Regions from separate parts of the Virgibacillus kimchii genome, predicted to be linked through region 2. Evidence: predicted binding sites of a transcription regulator. Region 2 holds the regulator's gene; the other holds the start of a gene.
The links. Region 2 encodes LexA, which represses DNA repair genes until DNA is damaged. Its sites were predicted from a motif close to CGAACATATGTTCG; they were not measured.

Region 1: the regulator LexA is predicted to act here: its motif matches at 10,038-10,051, upstream of ACZ42C_RS00470 (YolD-like family protein).

The regions. Positions count from the first base shown of each region.
Region 1 covers NZ_AP043951.1:59,598-71,180, reverse strand. The annotation lists gene nikC (nickel transporter permease) at 1-324, opposite strand, end outside; gene ACZ42C_RS00515 (ABC transporter permease) at 435-1,436, opposite strand; gene ACZ42C_RS00510 (ABC transporter substrate-binding protein) at 1,691-3,397, opposite strand; gene ACZ42C_RS00505 (ABC transporter ATP-binding protein) at 3,450-4,418, opposite strand; gene ACZ42C_RS00500 (ABC transporter ATP-binding protein) at 4,393-5,409, opposite strand; gene aroD (type I 3-dehydroquinate dehydratase) at 5,754-6,509, opposite strand; gene ACZ42C_RS00490 (shikimate kinase) at 6,638-7,165, shown strand; gene ACZ42C_RS00485 (hypothetical protein) at 7,421-7,768, opposite strand; gene ACZ42C_RS00480 (coiled-coil domain-containing protein) at 7,938-8,951, opposite strand; gene ACZ42C_RS00475 (Panacea domain-containing protein) at 8,954-9,481, opposite strand; gene ACZ42C_RS00470 (YolD-like family protein) at 9,824-10,021, opposite strand; gene ACZ42C_RS00465 (peptidoglycan recognition protein family protein) at 10,503-11,583, opposite strand, start outside.
Region 2 covers NZ_AP043951.1:752,462-764,044, reverse strand. The annotation lists gene ACZ42C_RS03890 (cytochrome c biogenesis CcdA family protein) at 211-915, opposite strand; gene ACZ42C_RS03885 (YneF family protein) at 1,110-1,331, opposite strand; gene sirA (sporulation inhibitor of replication protein SirA) at 1,391-1,846, opposite strand; gene tkt (transketolase) at 2,027-4,030, opposite strand; gene ACZ42C_RS03870 (DUF896 domain-containing protein) at 4,160-4,396, opposite strand; gene ACZ42C_RS03865 (YneB family resolvase-like protein) at 4,532-5,170, opposite strand; gene lexA (transcriptional repressor LexA) at 5,393-6,016, shown strand; gene glnA (type I glutamate--ammonia ligase) at 6,113-7,450, opposite strand; gene ACZ42C_RS03850 (MerR family transcriptional regulator) at 7,682-8,065, opposite strand; gene ACZ42C_RS03845 (methionine gamma-lyase family protein) at 8,252-9,481, opposite strand; gene hflX (GTPase HflX) at 9,504-10,739, opposite strand; gene spoVK (stage V sporulation protein K) at 10,876-11,583, opposite strand, start outside.

The DNA.
Region 1 (11,583 bases), 690 kb from region 2:
CCACCGGCCAAAATATCCAGCTATAATACCAAGCAGAGTTCCAAATATCAAGGCACCGGTAACAGCAAAAAAACCAACTTGAAGGGATACTCTTGCTCCATACGCAATTCTCGTAAAAATATCCCTGCCTAAATCATCCGTTCCCATCCAATGTTCACTAGAAGGAGGATGGAGGCGATTTACAAGATTTTGATCATCATACGTGTAAGGTGTCAGTAAAGGGGCAATTAATCCCAAAACGATGAAGAAAAGGATAATGATTATTCCAACCATGGCAAAGCGGTTTTTTCTCAATTGTTTCAAAGTGTCTTTCCACGGGGACATCGCTGCTATTTCTTCCGTATCAATCTGCTGTCCTGCTTTTGCGGGGTTGGCAATTTGCTGTTCTGTATCAACTCTTTTTTTCTCATCCAGTTTCATTACAGCACCCCCCTTTAGTAATTAATCCTTGGATCAATAATTTTATACAAAATGTCAACGACCAGATTGATCATCACAAAAATAAATGCAATGACAAGGATCCCGGATTGAATCACCGGATAATCACGGTAACTTATTGCTTCAAATACATACCTTCCTATACCCGGCCAACTGAAGATCGTCTCTGTTAAAATGGCACCGCCAAGAAGCACTCCTGTCTGCAAACCGATTACCGTCAGCACAGGAATAGTGGCATTTTTTAATGCATGCTTATAAATGACGAGAAATTGACCTGAGCCTTTAGCCCGAACAGTACGAATATAATCCGATTTCATAACTTCAAGCATACTGGACCTTGTCATTCTTGCAATAATAGCCATTGGGATAGTGCCAAGGGCAATACTTGGCAGTACTAAATGCTTTAATATTGTTACCGTTCTTGCAAAATCCAAATGAATTAAGGAATCCAGGACATACAAATGTGTTATTGGTGCGATTGGATCCCTGCTGTCCTGTCGTCCGTAGGCAGGAAACCACCCGAGCTCCTGTGCAAAAATCCACTGTTCCATTAAAGCAAGCCAGAAAACCGGCATGGATACGCCAATTAAAGCAAACAGCATGGCCAAAAAATCAAACCACGAATTTTGCTTCCAGGCACTGATGATGCCTGCATTTACACCGATGAATACAGCAAATATCATGGCGAAAAAGGTTAACTCAAAGGTAGCTGCTATGTATGGCCAAATTTCTGTCGATATGTCCGCTCTCGTTCTGAGGGAGGTTCCTAAATCTCCCTGCAGAAGATCTTTCACATAAATTCCATATTGAACGACATAGGGTTCATTTAGCCCCATGCTTTCTTCCAGGTCTTCGATTGCCGTTTGATTAGCGGTTTCCCCAAGAATTACCTGGGCCGGATTCCCGGGAATTAAATGAACGATGGAAAAGGTGATTAATGTCATTCCCACCAACACAGGAATGAGCATGATTAAACGCCGGATAATATAGGAAAACATCAGTTCACCCCAATTCTTCTTCCATTATTGACCTTTTCATATATATAGCTTTTTACAAGGAGTAAAAAATAAAATAATGACTTTTTAAAAATTATTTTGTTCAATGGACATGATGGAATGAAAGGAGACTCCTCCTGAAAGACCTGTCTCCCCCGCCCCTTTACAACCAGAGATATACATATCTTTTGTTACCAGCTGATTTTCAGGCGCGGAGATGACCCTTTATTCCGGGAGAGTCTCCTTCATTTTTTCTATTAATTTGCCAATTCTACTTCAGCTAAAGATTCACTTGTGGATGGATGCGGTACATAATTTTGCACAGCACTTGTCGTTGCCAGCACTGGTCTGGAGTGAACCAGTGGCACCATTGGCGCATCATCTGCTATGATTTCCTGTGCCTGTTCATAAAAGGAAGCTCGGTCGTCCTGATCCACGGATAACTTGGCCTGATCCAATAATTCATCCACTTCATCGTTGGCATAAAATTCACGGTTACTGCTTCCTACATTATCTCCATGCAGTAAGCTGCTCAGGAAATAATCGGGGTCACCATTTGTTCCTGACCATCCAAGCATATACAATTGGTGTTCTCCATTCATTGTTTTCTCGAGGTATGGAGCCCACTCTTCTCTGATGATATTGGCAGTAATCCCAATATCAGCCAGGTTGTTCTGAATAATTTGTGAAACTGTTTCCGGATCAGGCATATACGGTCTTGCTACTGGCATGGTCCATAGTTCAATTTCCAGGCCGTCTTCATAACCTGCTTCCGCCATTAATTCCATTGCTCTGTCCGGATCGTACGCAAAGCTTTCCACCTGATCGTTATATCCCATATAACTCGGTGGCAATGGAACGTTGGCAGGTGTAGCATAGCCTGCGTATAAAGCGTCCGCAATTGCTTCTTTATCAATTGCATGACTGACTGCGTGTCTTAAATCTTTATTATCAAACGGCTCTTTTTCCACATTAAAGCCTACATAACCAATATTGTTTTCAGCACGCTCGTAAAGTTCCAGACCTTCCTCTTCTTCCACACCTGCTGCATCATCAGGATTTAAACCATCCATAATGTCAATCTCTCCGGAACGGAGGGCAATCAACCTGGCAGCATTGTCCGGAACAACTTCAAATACAACCCGATCCAGCTTTGGCAGCCCATCTATCCGATAATCTTCAAATTTCTCCAGTACAATTGAATCATCCCTGCTCCAGCTGACAAACTTGAATGGGCCTGTTCCGACAGGGTTTTCATTTATTTCCGGTCCATACTCCTCCAATGCTGCCGGTGAAGTAATCGGGAAATAGGTCATGGCCATATTTTGCAGGAAGAACCCTAATGGCTGACTCAGATTAAATTCAACGGTATAATCATCCACCACATTTATTTCTTCAATAACATGGTTGTCATCACCCTGATAACCGCCAAACATGGTACTATACATGGAGTAAACATAACCATCATCTGCAAAGGCAAATTCATGGTCAGGATCTGCCCAGCGCTCAAAGTTAATTTTTACAGCTTCGGCATTAAAATCTGTTCCATCATGGAATGTAACGCCTTCTTCCAGGTAGAATGTATAGCTTAACCCATCATCAGCTACATCCCAGTCATGGGCCAGAGCCGGAAGGATGTCAAAGGAATCTTTATCAAACTCCAGCAGACTTTCATACACTTGCCTTGTAATACGGGAAGACTCCCCGTCTGTTGTACTTGCCGGGTCAAGGCTCTCGGAATCACCACCGCGGGCAAAAATTAATACTTGTTCTCCATCAGCAGCCTCTGCTGCCGCCTCATCGGCATCCTCATCTGCGTCCTCTGTTCCTGTATCTTCCTCTGTACCCGGGTCTTCACCTTCTTCAGGCGCATCCCCATTTTGTCCTCCATCACCAGTACACGCTGCCAATACCAACATAAAAGCAAGCATGAAGGCGACAAGAAGCGAATATTTCAGCTTCATTCTATTTCCCCCTTTTATTCAAATTTATAAGAATAATATTTTATTGCAATGCCTATTCATACAAATGACATGCAACAAAATGATTATCTTCCACTGGTTTAAATGCAGGTCTAACTTCTTTACATATATCCATTGCATGTGGACACCTCGTATGAAATGCACATCCGGATGGCGGGTTGGCAGGGCTTGGAACATCCCCTGTCAGTATGATTCTCTCTTTTTTTATATCCGGATCAGGAAGTGGTACAGCAGAAAGCAATGCTTGCGTATACGGATGCTTCGGGTCGTCATAGAGCCTGTCATTTTCCGTCAGCTCTACCATTCGCCCCAAGTACATTACTCCGATTCGGTCACTGATATGTTTCACTACGCTTAAATCATGAGCAATAAAAATATATGTCAAATTAAATTGCTCCCGAAGCTCATCCATTAAATTAAGAATTTGCGATTGGATGGACACATCCAGTGCAGAAACCGGCTCATCACAGATAATCAATTTCGGGTTATTAGCAAGCGCCCTGGCAATTCCGATACGCTGTCTTTGCCCTCCACTGAATTGATGCGGGTATCTTGAAGCATGATAAGCACTCAGACCTACCACTTCCAATAATTCCTGCACTCGTTCTTTACGCTGATTGGCAGACTTCATACCATGAACCAAAAGTGGCTCACCGACTATTTTTTCCACCGTATGCCTGGGATTAAGGGAAGCATAAGGATCCTGGAAAATGATCTGCATATCTTTTCGCAATTTACGCATCTCTTCTCCAGTGACGTTTGTAATGTCTTTATCTTCAAAAAGAACTTCCCCCTCTGTCGGTTCGATCAGCCGCAATATGGATTTTCCCGTCGTTGATTTTCCACAGCCCGATTCACCGACTATTCCCAGTATTTCCCCTTCCCTTACTGTAAAGGAGACATCATCCACTGCTTTCACTTCTCCAACTTTTCTACCCAGCGGGCCGCCTTTTATATCAAAGTATTTCTTAAGTCCGTTAACCTCCAATATCGGCTTTTGCATGCCTATCCACCTTCCCTTCTTTATCGTCATTTAAAAAGCATCTGCTTTGACGATCATTTCCCAAAGGGTAAAGGGGAGGATTTTCATTAAAACAACGGTCAAAGGCAAATTCGCATCTCGGGGCAAAATTGCAGCCGACCCTATCCATTTTAGGCTTAGGCACAACGCCTGGTATGGAATAAAGCTTTTGTTCCCGTTCATGAATCTTTGGCAATGACTTTATCAGTCCCCGGGAATAAGGGTGTTGCGGATCCTTTAGAATCTCCCGTGTTGTTCCCTCTTCCACTACTTGTCCCGCATACATGACAACAACCCTGTCACAAATTTCTGCAACAACCCCCAAATCATGTGTGATAAGCAAGATAGCCGTGTCTTCTTTTTCATTTAAATTCCGCATTAAATCCAGGATTTGCGCCTGAATGGTTACATCAAGTGCAGTCGTTGGCTCATCTGCTATCAACAGTTCCGGGTCACAGGACATTGCCATGGCGATCATGACTCTTTGTCTCATCCCACCGGAAAGCTGATGCGGATATTCATCAACGATTTCTTCCGCTCTTGGAATTCCGACCTGATGCAGCATATTGACTGCTTTTGACCTCGCCTCTTGCTTCGTTATCTTCTGATGTAGGCGAATGGCTTCGATTAATTGATTACCAATGGTGAAAAGTGGATTTAATGAAGTCATGGGTTCCTGAAAAATCATCGAAATCTCATTTCCCCGTAATTTTTTCATCCGCTTTTCAGAAGCATTGGTAAGGTTTTCCCCTTTAAAATTAATCTCTCCGCCTACTATTTTTCCAGGTGGTTTCGGTATAAGCTGCATGACGGAAAGGGAAGTAACACTTTTACCGCTTCCCGATTCCCCGACAATTCCGACGACCTCACCCTCATGCACTTTTATGCTCACGCCATCTACAGCAGGGATTTCTCCGCTGTCAGTTAAAAAATGTGTATGTAAATCCTTCAGTTCCAAAACCAATTCCGACATGATTGGTTCCCCCTGTTCTTTCTCTTTGTAAAACATTTTCTTTAATAGTCCACCGAGAACTAAAATTACCAAACATGTTATAAATGATACTTTTTAGAATATTTAATTACCATTTATTATACGGAAAATTGGTTGGATTGCAAGCTATTTTTTTTGAGACAGTATAAAGAGTTTAAACACTGGCTTTTCCTGTTTACAAAACATGTTCCATGGGAATGAAAGGCTTGCTCGTCAAAAACTGAACCGCAAGCCATGTTCATATAAAAGATATATCATTTATACTTCCGGGCTTTATTAGTCAGAAAAAGACCTGCAATATATCACTGTGTCGCAGCACCATTCATTCAGCTGTTATGATGAATAATTCTTAACACTTCCCGTAAGTCAGATACATTAATTTGGCCCGGTGCAGAAGCCTCTCTCCCGACACCAAATGTTGCATCGGATCCAAACACTTCACCGGCAAGCCGGCTGATTAAACCATATTTTCCCATCGCCATTGTAATCAGCGGTTGATCAGGATGCTGCTTTTTTATGGTGTTTGTAGCTTGAAGCAGCGTGATTACATCTTCTGTTTTTTGTGGCATAACGGCCAATTTAGATATATCCGCCTCTGCTTTAATCATTTGCATTAAGGTAGAGCTTATTGCTTGTTCTGCTGGTGTCGAGTCAAAATGATGACTTGACATAATAATAAACACACCATATTCCTTTGCTTTGCTTACCAGTCTGCTTCTAATACCCTTTGAAAGAGTATATTCAATGTCCACAAGATCTATGTTTCCACTTTCCATAGCTACCTGAATTAACTGTGCATACTCATCTTCCCCCATGGCTGTATCCCCACCCTCTTTGATGGTACGAAAAGTAAAAATGAGCGGAGTATCTGATAAATTTCCAGCCAACTGGTGAAGGATTTTTTTAACTTTTTCTGCATTCTTCACATCTTTAAACTTGTCAGCCCGCCATTCCACCATATCCGGTTTGAGTTCTTTTACCAACTTTGCTTCCTCTATTAATTCCGCATCCGTCTCTCCTGTCAACGGTACAATAATTTTCGGCATCCCTTTCCCAATCTGTATATCTTTCACTTTTAACACTTCATCATCCCTTTCAATTGCTTCCCTTCTATTATAAATAGTTTACCATTTCCCTAAATCTTTTTTTACAAAAAATAAAAATTGCATTATACTGATTCTAATTCTATTCTTAGAAAGAGGATTTAATAATGCATGAAGAAAAAAGCATTGTGCTCATAGGTTTTATGGGTGTCGGAAAATCAACGTTAGGCAAAGAGCTTGCAAATAGGCTCAGAAGAAACTTTATAGATATTGATCAGGAAATTGAAAAAATGTATGGAATGGAAACGACGAAGATATTTAAAGTGCACGGGGAAGAAGCATTCCGTCAAAAAGAGCAGGAATTATCCATATATTACGCCAAACAGCCGGGTTATATCATTTCCCTGGGAGGCGGAGCGTTTATGAATGAAGCAATCCGTCATTTATGCTTATCTCACTGTGTGATCATTTATTTAGACTTAAGCTGGGAATACTGGAAGGATCGTATCAGTATATTGGTAGACAGTCGCCCGATCCTCCAGCAGAAAAACATGGAAGAAATCAGGGAACTTTTTCAGGAAAGAAAGACATTATATCTGAACCATCATATTAAAATAAATATGGACGAACTTAATATTGAGGACAGTGTCCAGGCGGTAATGGAAGCAATGGAGAAGTTGGATAAAAAGCAATAAAAAAGCAGGGTGCGATCGCTCCCTGCCTTTCATCCTGACGCGCCCAGAGGGATTCGAACCCCCGACAAACCTGGTACCGGAAACCAAAAGAAGGCATTTTACTGCATTTCAACCTGTACCAAAATGTTTAAATAACGCGTTTCTACTATTATATGACTCTATTATTTTTGTTTGTTTTCGTTTCTCTCGTTAGCATTAAAGTTTGCAACCTATATGTATAAATACAAAATTAAAAGAGCGGACACACATCCGCTCTTACTTATTAATACTGTCTTGTATAAATTGGTCATATTTTGATACTTCAACTTTCTTATTTTTCGTTTCTGAATCGGTTCCTGAATTTCCGTTTATTGATCTGTGTATTCTATCTAATAAATTTATGATCTCTGCAAAACCCATCATCATGATTCCAACTACAAAGCCTGCAACTATATACGATATAAAGACAGTGAATGATTCTTCTACAATCGGTTCGGGTTCAGAGAAGCTGGTTAACGGTTCTTCATAACCAACCACCACCTGAAAATTAGTAAATGCTAAAATGATCCCTGCTGCTATACAAATCCATCCAATAATAAATAATGCTCTTGCTATTGTGTTCATCTAATTAACCCCCATTCTCTTTTACCTACATCTTACCATAATTTTCATAAATATTTATCTAATTTTACGGGGAGCAACTAAATGAAGGAATCAATGAGAAGATGAAAAAAAAAAAAAAAAAAATAGAGGAAAATAAAAAGCCCTCGGTGTGAGGGCTTTAAATACTCAGTTAAGTATCTATCTCTCTATCCCTTTTGCGCATGTACAAATACAAACTAAAAAAAACTATAGGGGATAGAAAAAGAAATAAAACGAAAGTAAAATTAGAACCATCATTAAAAATACTAGGAATAGAGTATATATCCAACACTTGCTCATAATCAATTATGTAACCAAACGCTCCAATTATAGACGTATAAAATAAAATAAAACCAAAAGTTATTATCGTAGGATGCTTAGTAAATATACTGTGTTTGCAGTCGATACCCTTATTTTCACACTCACAACTACGTATAGTTTTCCCTGTTAACCTGGATAGACCATTAAAAAGAACAAAAAGCAGAAATATAATTCCAGCAATACTAAGACTAGAAAAAACGATTAGTTTTGCTGTAGGAGTTGTACTAATGTTTCCTAGTATGTTTTTTAAAATTTCTAAGCTTCCAAAGGTAGCAAAAATAATTGCAGAAAAAATACCTAATATAGTTACAAATTGAGTATAAATGTTAGATTTATCTTTCTGTAGCTCTTCTACATCAGCCCTTGTGTTATCATAGTTCTCTTGCAATTTATTTCGTGTTTGTATTAACTTCTGTTGTGCTTCAGTAATTTGGGATTTAGTTTTTGCAAGTTCTTCCCTTGCCTTAAGTGTTTCTTCTCTAGTATTTTCCAAGGCCGTTCGAAGCCCTTTCATGAAAACTTCCGATTCTTTAGAAACATCTTCAATTAATTTTCTCTGATTCTCTGCTAGGTCAGCATGATCAATTAACTTTTCTATTTTGGTAGCTATTTCTGTATTATTTTCTTCATTAGCAACTTTTTTAATTTCCGATAGGTTAATTCTAAGTATATCTATCCGATCATCGTTAAATATATATACCGCTTTACTTATTTCTGAGTATTTATGTCTAGGGTTTTCTTTGTAATAATTTTTGAACCTATCAAAAAAAGACTCTGGAGTTAATTCATCCGAGTCCGAATCTGAAAATCTGACGTACGAAAGTTCATCAATAATTTGATTCATTTTCACCCATCCCCCATAACTTCTTCAAGTTTCTCGGGATATTGGATGAAATACTCTCGAATCTCTTCATTGGTATACTCTAAGCCTCTTTCGCCACTCTCTATCCGTCCTTTAAATTCACTCCAAGGAGAATGTTCATGAGTTTTGTCAACTAAATGAAAAGGGTTCTGCTTCAGTAAAGAAACTATCGATTGTTCAATGTCATCGTCATCTGCTATTTCTTCAGGAATTTCGTTTACATCAAACTCAACAAATTTAATACTCATTGTTTCATCGTCAAAAATAATTTCATTAGCAATTTCTCGTATGGGTTGTGATCCATACTCTTTATACTCATGATACACATTTGAAACTACGGGGCCCAAACGCCATTTACCGATACTCTCAGCAAAAAGAGGGTCACCAGTTTCGTATAACGATTTTGCTTGTAAATAATATAGTATTTTCTGTAGGTGTAAATTGGTGACATCAATATCTTTCTCTAGAGCTAGATGAATAATATAATTTGCAATTTGCATAGCTCTAAACATTCACAATCACTCCCTTTAATGTAGAGACTGACTTTAATTACTTAGTTTCCCCTTATTAATAAATTTATGCATCCATATATGAAATGTTGTGACCATTTTTTATCAATTTATTAATATTACTGTATAAAGAATAACACTTATTAGTACAAAACGCCATCATTCTGTATTATTTGTTACCCTTCTGTAAACTTTTTGTAATTATTACGTAACCTAAAATTTATCTAAACTACCTCTACATTAATCACATCATCTCCCTTAACCCTGGTACCATCCTCAAAAATTATACCTTCACCATTATCAACCGTTTTCAATTTACCTTTGGTGACATGAAAATCATGATTTTTAAAATATTTTACTTCCTTCAACAGTCAAGTTATCATGTAATGCCATCCGCAACTTCATTATAATTTCTTCAATCTGCTGTTCATCCAGAATTGGCTTTTCCTTTTTATCATCCTCTTCCCACATTTCTTTAATCAACTGCACATGCTCTGGAAGCATGAGTGATGTCCATTTTATGTTTCCTCTGTCATTGACCATTACCCCTCACCTTTTAAGAACATTTGTTCTTATTATAACAAAAAATAATAAAATGTATACTGTTATTTTTTAGAATTAAAGGATTTTAAGTATTTACGTAGAATATCTATACAGGTGATAAAAATGTGGATCCGAGGATATAAATTAAAACCGGGAGAAGTGCCGCCATATTACATAAGTGAGGAAATAAAAAGGCTTGTGAGGAATCTGGCTAATAAATACCGAGTAGAGTTCGAGGCAAGCGTACATAGTGAAGCCTGCTATTTAATAATTAACGAGCTAACTATCTCTTTTCGTAATCATCGTCCTGGGAAACCGAATGATTACGTGATTTATTTGTGGAAGTTTAATACGTGGCGGCAGTGTGAGAAATACTTTGAGAAAAGGGTGGCTCCCCTTATTGGAAAGATATAAATACATAAAAAAAGACCAGGGCTTTCCACACCCTGGTCAAAACGGTTAAAAACACTAACTGATTAAATTAATTAAATAAATGTTTAAATGTGACTGGACCTGGTATTCCATCAACACCGATTCCGGCGTCCCTCTGAAACTCTTTGACCGCCGACTCTGTGCCACCACCAAAAATACCATCGAATCCATTTGGACTATACCCTAAACCATATAACACCCCCTGAATGATCCGGGTAATGTTTCCGCGTGCCCCCTTCCTAACAGTTACGCTTGCCTCCTTGGTCTTTGGTCCCCAAATACCATCAACAGTAAGGCCGGCATCAAACTGATTGTTTAATTCACGCTGATAAGCTTTAACTGCTGCCTTTTTACTCCTTGGGCCATAAATACCGTCAACTGCTATGCTATTAAACGAGTAGCTATTAAGCCAGCTTTGAAATTGGGAAATACGATCCGATTTATTTTGCTTGGCTTCTGGTTTCGTGTTTTCCAATTTTTCTTTACTTTTCGGTCCATATAATCCATCTACAACTAAATCATAATCAGCTTGAAAAGCACGTAAACCCTTGTCAGTAGCTTCTCCGAAAATACCGTCTGCGCCATAACCGCCCAGATCATAACCAAGGTCAATTAGCAACTGCTGCATGTCTTCCACTTCTGCCCCACGGTCTCCACGCTGAAGATAATTTCGTTCTTTTTTCGTTGTTTTTGCTTCAACTTTAGCGCCTTGTACCATAGATAAAAAGTCTTCCCAACTTATCCCTGCCTTGTTTGCTCTAATCTGAGCGGGGCAGTTTTTAGGATACCATCCATTATGCTGTCTTACATTTGATATAGATATGCCGTGTTCTTCCATTTTTGTACGCACGCGATCCGCAGCATTTTCTACAGCTTTTACATAATCGCCATCTGAATTTATGCAGATTTCAATATTATAGGATTCTGAATTACCGGTTCCACGACCGTCTGTATTAGCCCAGCATGCCGCTTCATCAGGGAATGACTGAATTGCAATTTTATCATCTACAGACTCATGCCAGCTTGCTTGTCGTGGATTTAGATTAGACTGTAAATTAGCGTGAGATTGAGCGTTTGCACCGGGAGTAGTGTTGCCGGTTTGGTGGACTGTAATGTAATTCACCGGATTG
Region 2 (11,583 bases):
CATAAGGAAACATTGAATCATTTACCAGCAGCTTAATAAGTTAATCTCCCTACCGCATGAATGACAGTAACCTTTTTCAATGTTGATTTACGCATCCTTTCGAAGGGAACAGACAGAAACGTGTCAAAAAAGCTTCATGAAGTATAAAACTCCCTCCCCACACATTATACACATGGCTAATATGTGAGAGGGAGTAAACCATTTTACAGATCAGAATCCGTAAAATCCAAACCAGGCTGCCAAAAATGAAGTTAATTTAGTCATCCAGTCAAAAAACAAGGCAATTCCTACAAAGATCATTAAATAACCACCTATTTTGACGATTTTCATGCTGTGCTTCTTCACCCAGTTCATTTTTCCAATAAAGAATGCCATTACCAGAAATGGAATGGAAAACCCTAAAACATAACTGACCATCATAATCATACCTACTTGAGGGTCTGTTGCAGCCAGTGCAAAAACCACAGCCAATATAGGGCCTGTACATGGTGTCCAGCCAAGTGAAAAAGCCAGTCCTATAAGAAATGAACCGAAAAAACCGGCAGGTCTGTTTTTAAAACTAATGGATCTGTTTTTAATTAGGAAGTTAAAATTAAGTACGCCGACAATAACCAAACCAAAGAAGATGATTACAATAGCACCAACCTGTCTAATCAAATCCTGGTAAGTCAGCAGGAAATCAGAAATGAATGAAGCGGTAAAACCGATCATTACAAAAACAGCTGAAAAACCAAGCAGGAAGAAGATCGTATGCAATATTGCCTTTTTGTTAATTTTGTTGTTTTCTTCTTTCAGTTCGCTGACACTCATCCCTGTAATGTAAGATAAAAATGCTGGGTAGAGCGGCAGCACACATGGTGAAATAAACGATAGAAAACCTGCTCCAAAAGCAAGGAATATATTAATTTCAGACATTCAGAACCCCCCAGAGACCTTGTTGTCTCCATTGTATCAGAATATAGAAGCCATACATGGAATGAATATGACAATAAACTGAAACTTTCACTGTTACCATGATTTTTAACGTAAGAATACACTTTTACCCCTTACAGAGTATGTAAGGGGTATCTATTCATAATTGCTATGCATTATGACGGGTAAGTAATCATCTATTTGTCCTGCTGATTATTCATTGCCCGCATCATCTGGTTGATTTTCTTTTGTGACGGTTTCTGTCCCATTTGCATCATTAACGTACGGAGCATTTGCTCATTGATAGGCGGATTCTTTTTTAAATAGTTCATCATATATTTTCTCGCAATAAAAAACCCAAGAGCAACACCGGCCAGTAACGCTGTGATAGCAATTAATACAACCCAAATCGTGCTCATGCCCTGCTTTCCTCCTTCGTGTTGTCTCTTTTTCGCTAACCCCTATATAGTATAGTAAATCATGAGTTGGAATACAATAGGAGATTTATATCTTGTTTATTCATATACAATACAGGAGAAATCCATCCAAAGTCTTTTTTTCCTGTTATAAAAAGTAGTCGTTGGTATCTCCGCAGCATCGGAAACAGTAATTGTTCGGCATCCTGTAATGCATCACATCGAAATTTTAAATGTTTTTTACTTATAAGTAAAGAAATACAGCTTCCGTTTTGACATATAGTTATACGTGATCCGTCAATATGTACAATTGCTTTCGTGTTGTTATAATATCCCTTCATATGGCTGATCAGCTTTTCATATGAAAAGTTATGGGTGATATAATCAAATTGCATAATTAGATCTTTTCTTGCATCATCCTTTTGATAACTTCTGAGAAAACGATATAAAATATCACTTTTATGAAAATAATGGTTTGCAATTTCTTCTTTAATCCAATAAATAGAATACGTATTCATAGAGATCTCCTCCTTTATCCTCTATTATACGTACTCTATTTCAGAATAATGTCACTTTACATAAAAAACATCCACTTCTTTTGTCGGTTGGCGCCTGTCGCTCCACGAATTTTGTCGAAGGCAGGCTATGTTCTGTTTGCTAATAAAGATGGTTCCGATGAGCGGAACCATCTTTATTAATTAATTCAGAAGAGACTCCACGTGTTTCACTACATTTTCTACTGTAAAGCCATATTCTTCAATCACTTTATCTCCTTTTGCGGACGCGCCAAAAGTATCTATACCCAATACTTTGCCTTCATCGCCCACATAACGTTCCCATCCGAATGGGGAAGCCATTTCAATCGCTAAACGTTTTTTGATATGCGGAGGCAGTACCTCATTTTTATAAGACTCATCCTGCTTTAAAAAACGATCCCACGAAGGCATGCTTATAACATTGACTTCAATTTCCTTCTCGCTTAATGCTTTCTGTGCCTCCACTGCCAGTTGAACCTCGGAACCTGTGGCTATTAACAATGCATCCGGATCCTCTTTTTGGGATTTACTAATCACATATGCTCCCTTTTTAACTCCTTCATAGGCCATCTCTTTTGTTCCCTTAAGTGTCGGCAGATTTTGCCTGGTCAATACCAGGGCTGTTGGCTGATTTTCTGATTCCAAAGACAGGCGCCAGGCTGCCTGTGTTTCATTCCCGTCAGCTGGACGAATAAGCGATAATCCGGGCATTGCTCTCAATGCGGCCAAATGTTCCACTGGCTCATGTGTTGGTCCGTCTTCTCCAACAGCAATGGAATCGTGGGTAAATACGTATGTGACCGGTGTTTCCATAATTGATGATAATCGCACAGCCGGTCTTAAATAATCACTGAAAACAAAGAATGTACCTGCATATACATTTAGCCCTCCATGCAAAGCCATTCCGTTTAAAGCAGCACCCATAGCGTGTTCCCTTACACCGAACCAGATATTTCTTCCCGCATAATTTTTACGGGAAAAGTCATCCTCATCATTTATCGATGTTTTATTGGAGCCGGCTAAATCGGCGCTTCCTCCAAATAAGTTTGGAACGGATTCCGCTATTGCATTTAGTACTTTTCCGGAGGCCGCTCTTGTTGCCAGAGTATCCTCACCAGGTTCAAAAACCGGAAGATCTTTCTCCCAATCGGCGGGTAGTTTTCCATTTAATGCAAGCTCGAAGTCACTTGCTGATTCAGGATATTTATCTTTATAGGTTTTTAAAAGTTCGTTCCAGTCATTTTCAGCTTTCGCACCGGGCGTTCCAATCTTTTCCTTAAAATCGGCATATACTTCCTCCGGTACATGAAAATCTTTGTGCGTCCATTTATAATATTCTTTTGTAAGTTTAACTTCATCGCCGCCAAGCGGAGCGCCGTGGGATGCAGCCGATGCTGATTTATTCGGAGAACCGTAGCCGATCACAGTCTTAACCTCGATCAGTGTCGGCTGATCCGTGTTTTCTTTTGCCTCTTTAATTGCATTTCTTATCGATTCAATGTCATTTCCGTCCTCTACCCGCAATACTTGCCAGCCATATGCCTTGAACCGCTGCTCCGTATTTTCAGAAAAGGAACGATTTAAATCTCCATCTAAAGAAATGTCGTTTGAATCATATAAAGCAATTAATTTACCCAAGCCAAGATGACCCGCCAATGAAGCTGCTTCATGGGATATTCCTTCCATCACATCGCCATCACTGATCAGTGCGAATGTGTAGTGATCTACAATGGATAAGTCAGGCTGATTAAATTTACCTGCAAGGTGAGCCTCAGCCATTGCCATGCCTACGGACATGGCAATACCCTGCCCCAATGGACCTGTAGTTGCTTCAACGCCATCTGTGTGGTGCACTTCAGGGTGCCCGGGGGTCTTGGAATCCCACTGTCGGAAATTTTTAATATCATCCATCGTTACATTGTATCCTGACAAATGCAATAAGCTGTAAAGCAGCATGGAACCATGACCTGCTGAAAGGACAAAGCGGTCCCGGTTGAACCATTTGGAATTGGCCGGATTATGATTCATGAATTCTGTCCACAATGTGTAGGCCATGGGCGCAGCACCCATAGGCAAACCTGGATGGCCTGAATTTGCATTTTCAATAGCATCAATTGATAAAGTTCGTATCGTATTAATGGATAACTGTTCAATATTTGTCGACATATTGTTTACTCCTTCCACAAATTAAACGAAAGTAATAATCTCTTCTATTCTATAATGAATTACACCTTGTAACAAGTAAACAGATAAGGGGCCCATAATGAAATAAAAAAATGTTCGCGCTAATTACTACTATTCATTTTCCCTATTTTTCTTTTGCATATCCTTTACTTTTTGAGGTGTAACATCATTGCCTTTAGGGTCAACGACTTTCATGGTTTTAAACTGATTTTTAAAAGAACTGCGCACATTTTTTAAATAAGCTTCCCTCAACTCTTTCTGTTCTTGTTTTTCTTTTTCAGTCAATCCTTCTTCTTTTGCTTTCTTTGCAAGATAATTAATCCGTTCCAATTTGTCTTTTGATAGCATGGGACCACCCTCCAATGGAGTTGAAATTTATTACATGATCTTCGTAATTCATCTAAGACAGGAAAAATACCACCATAAAAAAAACAGGAAAGCATTAGTTCCTGTTTTCTAATGTAGCGTTCTTATTTATAAGAATCAAGTATTTTGGGCTTCTTTATATCTTCGGTGGACGGTAGCCTTTGATACATGATAGCCCATGCCATTTAACGTAATGGTTATTTCTTCAAAAGTCATCTTTTTATTCCGCAGACGGATGACTTCATCTATCGGAAACGAGACCCGTTCCCTGCCCGGAGCTTTTGTCAGGTTAGATAAGTTTTTTCCCGGGTTATAACCTTCTGTAATCGCCTTTTTCATTCCTCTTTTGATCTTTGCATTATGCAGTTTACGCTGGTATTCTTCCACGATGGATATAATTTGCAAAACCATAGAATCTGATTCCGATAATTCCAGTTCATCTTCGGTCATAGCTGTATATATGGGAATGTTAAGCTTTTTAAGTTGGTGAAACAATGCAATCTTGGTGTTTCCTCTGCCAAGCCTCGTTTCGTCCTGAATTAAAAGACATTCCGCCTTATGATCAGAAAACATATCAAGCATTTTCAATACGCCTTCCCGTTCAATTTCATAACCACTCTTTTGCTCCTGTATACTTGCAGCGATAGTAAAATCGTATTTTTTGGCAAGCTTGGTCAATTCAGCTCTTTGTCTGGATAGGGAAGTTTCCTGTTCCTGTTTATCAGTACTTACGCGACAGTAAATAATTGCCTTCACCTCTAACACTCCTTTCATTCCCACGTGAGAAAATATCTGCAGATTAAACATCTGTTAACCATACCGACAGAGGCCCACACTCCGGGAACTTTTGTTCGATTATATATTATTTCAGGAAAACAGAATGCTGTCAAATTTTCAGAACGAATGTTTGCTTAACTATATTAAAAATGATAGACTTATATTAACTATTTTTAAGTGCGAGGAGCGAACAAAATGACAATAGCAAAGCTATCCAAAAGACAGCAGGCAATCATGGATTTTATTAAAGAACAGGTTGAAGAAAAAGGATACCCGCCCTCGGTGAGGGAAATTGCACTTGCGGTTGGACTTGCATCCAGTTCTACCGTACATGGACATCTTTCCAGGCTGGAAGAAAAAGGGTATATCAGAAGGGATCCAACTAAACCGCGGGCAATTGAAGTACTTGACACCACAGGGGAAAGCGACATTCCGAGGGAAAAAGCCCGGTATGCACCTTTAATCGGCAAGGTTACTGCAGGCCTTCCCATTACTGCGGTTGAAAATATTGAAGAGTTTTTACCGATCCCTGATCATACAAGTAATCCGGATGATAATATTTTCGTCCTGGTTATCGAAGGAGAGAGTATGATAGAAGCAGGTATATTGGATGGGGACATGGTCATCGTGAAACAGCAGAACACAGCGCAAAACAATGATATTGTTGTTGCCATGACAGATGATGACGAAGCCACTGTGAAACGTTTCTTTAAGGACAAAAATCAGATACGGCTTGAACCGGAAAATGCAACGATGGAGCCGCTCATATATGATAATGTTACAATACTGGGAAAAGTAATCGGTTTATATAGAACCATTGATTAAACTTGCACGCCGATTGACCAGTATTTCCAGGTATGAAAAACCGTCCTGTATCGATTATGATACAGGACGGTTTTTCATTAAAAGGGAAAACCCTTCTTAATAGGAATTCAAATACTGCTCTCTTTCCCATGGATGGACGGTTGTTCTGAACATGTCCCATTCAATCTCTTTTGCTTCAACAAAATGTTCATATAAGTGTTCACCCATCGCATCCTTAATTAATTCATCCTTTTCCAGCTCTTCCAATGCAAGCATGAGTGTCGGAGGCAGATTTTTAATCCCGTTTTCTTCCCGTTCTTTTTTCGACATGACGTATATATTTTGATCCACGGCCGGGGGCGGGGTCATTTTATTTTTAATTCCATCTAAGCCGGATGCAAGCAGAACAGCCATGGCCAAATATGGGTTTGCGGATGGATCCACACTGCGCACTTCGATTCTGGTGCTGATCCCTCTAGAATATGGAATGCGTACCAACGGACTGCGGTTCGCCGTTGACCACGCCACATAGGAAGGTGCTTCATAGCCCGGAACCAATCGTTTATAGGAATTCACGGTAGGATTAGTTACTGCAGTATAATTTGTTGCATGCTTAATTACCCCTGCCGTAAACTGATAAGCTGTTTCACTTAATTGCTGGTCTCCATTTTCATCGAAAAACATATTATCCCCATCTTTGAAAAGGGACATGTTTACATGCATCCCCGAACCATTCACACCAAAGAGAGGTTTTGGCATAAAAGTGGCATGGAGGTTATGCTTTCTCGCAATAGTTTTAACAACCAATTTAAATGTTTGAATATCATCTGCGTGCTTTACAGCGTCAGCATACTTGAAATCTATCTCATGCTGGCCGGGTGCAACCTCGTGGTGGGAAGCTTCAATTTCAAAGCCCATCTCTTCCAGCTCCAGCACAATATCCCTCCGGCAGTTTTCTCCAAGATCCGTAGGTGCCAGATCAAAATATCCGCCCCGGTCATTCAGTTCAAGAGAAGGCTCTCCATTTTCATCCAGTTTGAATAAAAAGAATTCAGGCTCAGTTCCGATATTAAAGGCATCGAAACCAAGCTCTTCCATTTTTTTAAGGTTTCTTTTCAGGTTATAGCGTGGACAGCCTTCAAACGGTGTGCCATCCGGATTATATATATCACAAACAAAACGTGCCACTTTCCCTTTTTCCGAAGTCCAAGGAAATACTACGAATGAATCAAGGTCAGGGTACAGGTACATATCGGATTCCTCAATACGAACAAAACCTTCAATGGATGAACCATCAAACATCATTTTGTTATCAAGAGCTTTATCCAATTGACTGAGGGGTATTTCCACATTTTTAATCGTACCCAGCATGTCTGTAAATTGCAGTCGTATAAACCTTACGTTTTCCTCTTCAATCTGTTTCAATATTTCTTCTCTCGTCAGGCTTTTTGCCATCTAAACTCCTCCTACATAATTGTTTATAAATGAATGAGATGGAAACATAATTATTCTTATCGTATTAAAATCCAAGCAACTATTTCCTGTTCCGGAAATACCCGGAGCTTTTAGTTTTTTATAATATTCTTGGAGTCTTTAAGTTATGTTCCAGTCTCAATATAACTAAGTTTATTAGTAAACCAGGTTAATTAGCAGGAATATCAGAAGCATACACAGATATATGACACATCAATGTATGAAAAATCTTGAAAGTTCCCCTTGCCTTAAGCTTGTTTTGCCATACCTGCCAGTTTCATTCAATTCCTGTTTCAAGTATTCTTTCAGTTCTTTTCTCGTAATATTTTTTTTCTTTTTAGTTTGTTTGTTTTCCTGTTTCTCAGCCAAAATAAGCTTTATACCGGCAATATTTAATCCTTTTTCCAACAGGTCTTTTATTTCCAGCAACCGGTCCACATCATTAAATGAAAATAACCGCTGATTGCCATCCGTTCTCTCCGGATGAATTAAATCATGTTTCTCGTAATACCTTATTTGTCTGGCAGTTAATTCTGTCAGCTTCATTACAATCCCAATCCCAAAAAGAGGCATGGAACGCCGCTCCTGATCATTCAACTCATGACCTCCCCTGTTTTTAAGATAGTAACCATTATAATGTAAGGTTATATAACATGTCAAGAATGATGTAAGGTTTTCTGACATGAAGTGTTTTTTTATACATAACTATGTTCTGTGGAATGATACGGAAATAAATATAAAACAAAAAAGGATAGATTCTATCTACCCTTTTTGTTTACCCCGTTATTCATTAGTGTAATCTTTTTTTTGCAGTGACTTTACTGCTTCTGATAAAGCAATTTTGACATGCTCATATGTTAATCCGCCTTGTACATACGCAGTGTATGGGGGGCGTATGGGCCCATCAGCGGATAATTCAATACTGGAACCCTGAATAAATGTGCCTGCCGCCATAATAACTTCATCTTCATATCCCGGCATGAGACTGGGATATGGCTGTACAAATGAATTGACAGGGGAATTTTGTTGCACTGCCTGGCAAAAAGCTATCATTTCTTCTGCTTTGTGAAAAGTCACTGACTGTATTAAATCCGTTCTTTTTTCCAGATAATGCGGGCTGGTCTGATAGCCAAGCAATTCAAGCAGCCGTGCTGTAAACACTGCACCCTTCCAGGCTTGTCCCACAATATGGGGAGCCAGGAAAAATCCCTGGTACATTTCCTGCAGTGTATCCAGCGTTGCACCGGTTTCCTTGCCAAGACCCGGTGCGGTTAATCTATTGGCACACGAAAGAACAAGATCCTCTTTACCGCAAATATAACCACCGGATCGAACAATCCCCCCTCCCGGATTTTTAATCAGAGATCCCGCAATGATGTCTGCACCTGCATGCAGCGGTTCTTTCTCTTCCACAAACTCACCGTAGCAATTATCCACAAATATGATGAGATTATCATTTATATTTTTTATAAATTTCACCATTTGTCCAATCTCATCTACAGTAAAAGAAGGCCTGTCATCATACCCTTTGGATCGTTGTATACCAATAACCTTCGTTTTCTCCGTAATTGCTTCTTTCACGGCCGGGAAATCGACGGAACCATCTTCTTTCAGGCTTACTTCTTTATAACCGATTTGATATTCTTTCAGTGATCCGGCATTCTTTCCTGCAGTTCCTATAACTTCCGATAATGTATCATATGGTTTACCGGTAATGTAAACTAACTCCTCCTCCGGTCTTAAAAGGCCGAATAATGCAATGGTAATCGCGTGGGTGCCCGAAACGATTTGCGGCCTGACAAGTGCATCCTCTCCGCCAAAAACTTCTGCATATACGGCTTCCAGCGCTTCTCTTCCCATATCATCGTAACCGTAGCCAGTCGTGGAATAAAAATGACTGTCACTTATCCGATTATTTTTAAATGCCTGCAAAACTCTCCTTTGATTTATTTCCGTCATCTGCTCAATTTCCTTATGGGGAATAGAGCAATCTTCTTCTGCTTGATTAATCATTTTTTTCAGATTCAATGTATAACTACCTCTCTAGCAGTATTTGTAACGGGTGATCCTTTCGCATATACCCTTTAAAAATGTATTTATTTTTTTCCTCGGAAAAGTCCTTTTCAATGACAATCGTTTCCCGTTCCAGTCTTTGCAATAAATTACCGTCTGCCGGATGCAAATACACGGTATATCTGTCCCAATTCTCCTTGAGCAGTTCCTCTATTCTTTCCAGCAATTTATAAATATCTTTCTGTTCATATGCACTTATAAATAAGTATGGATGCCGGCCCGGTATAAAGTCTTCGGAAAATTTATCTTTCTTATTATATACAGTCAGCATCGGAATGTTATGCGCATTCAGTTCCTGAAGAAGTTCCATTACAGTCCGTTGCTGCTGTTCCATATCCGGGTTCGATCCGTCTGTCACATGGATGAGAAAGTCTGCTTCCGTTACTTCTTCCAGCGTAGACCGAAAAGCTGCAATCAACGATGTTGGTAAATCCTGCAAAAAGCCTACTGTATCTGTAATAAGCGTCCGAAATCCCGATGGAAGGCTAATTTCCCTCGTTAGTGGGTCCAGCGTTGCAAACAGCTGATCCTCCTCCAGCGTTGCACTCTTTGTAATCCGATTGAAAATGGTTGATTTGCCGGCATTTGTATAGCCGACAATCGCTATTTGAAAAACATCATTGTTCTTTCTGCGTTTTCTGTATTGTTCCCGTTGGCGCACAGCAATTTCCAGTCTATTCTTAATATCATGGATGCGCCTTCTTATATGGCGCTGGTCAGTCTCCAGTTTTGTTTCACCCGGTCCTCTTGTCCCTATTCCTGCACCCAGCCTGGACAGCTCTGTCCCCTGCCCCCGCAGCCTCGGCAGCAAATACTCCAATTGAGCAAGCTCCACCTGCAGTTTACCTTCTTTTGTTCTGGCACGCTGGGCAAATATGTCCAAAATAAGCTGACTCCTGTCGATGATCCGTACACCGATTAAATTGCCAAGGTTACTTAATTGGCCGGCTGACAGTTCATCATTGGAAATAACGAGATCAACTTCCAGCCGATCCACTTCTTCTTTTATTTCTTCCACTTTTCCGGTACCGATATAATTGGCAGGATGAATATGCCTCCTTGTTTGCGTCATTATTTTCTTCACAGTGCCTCCTGCTGTTTTACTCAAGGAAACCAATTCTTCCAGTGATGATTGAAATCTCTCTTCCTGCTGATCGGGTTTTTTTACGGCAATAATAAGTATTTTTTCTTCTTCCATATATTTTACCTTTCTTTTCATGTTTATTGGATACGGGCGGTCAAAGCCCCTAATTGTAAAATGTATACTATTACATTTAAAAAGATTATAGATTTCATCATAGCAAATAATATCAGAGATTTAAAATAGTATCTCTTTATGAAGGTTCTGCCTCTACATCCTGCTTTGTCAACTTAAGCAGATCTTCCGTCGACAGTCGTGGGGTGCTTAGTAATCTGACAGCCTGTTTTCTGATGGCACTTTCAATCAGATTTCTTACGTAACGTGCGTTCGAAAAATTTCTTTCCCCCAGGTGCTTTTTCTTATATAGATGGGATTGCAGGTAATACAGTGCTTCTTTTGTAAATTGATACTCCCTTTCAGTTGTCATTTGTACAGCGATATCCAATAGCTGATTTACTTCATAGTCCCTGAAATCCAGTATAAAAGGAAATCTTGACTGCAGGCCGGGGTTTAATGACAGAAAACGGTCCATTTCATTTGGATATCCGGCCAGAATAAGCACAAAATCATTGTGATGGTCCTCCATATGCTTTACAAGACTGTCGATTGACTCCTTTCCAAAATCTTTTTCTCCGCCACGGGCTAAAGAGTATGCTTCATCTATAAATAAAACCCCGCCCATTGCTTTTTGAATCATCGCTCTTGTTTTTTGAGCGGTTTGCCCAATATACTCACCAACCAAATCCGCTCTTTCCGCCTCTATAAAATGCCCCTTTGAAAGTAGATTCATATCAAAATATAATTTGGCTAACTTTCTGGCAACCGTGGTTTTGCCTGTACCCGGATTCCCTTTAAACAACATATGGAGTACCTGCTTCGGGGCTTTCAAACCGAATTGCTC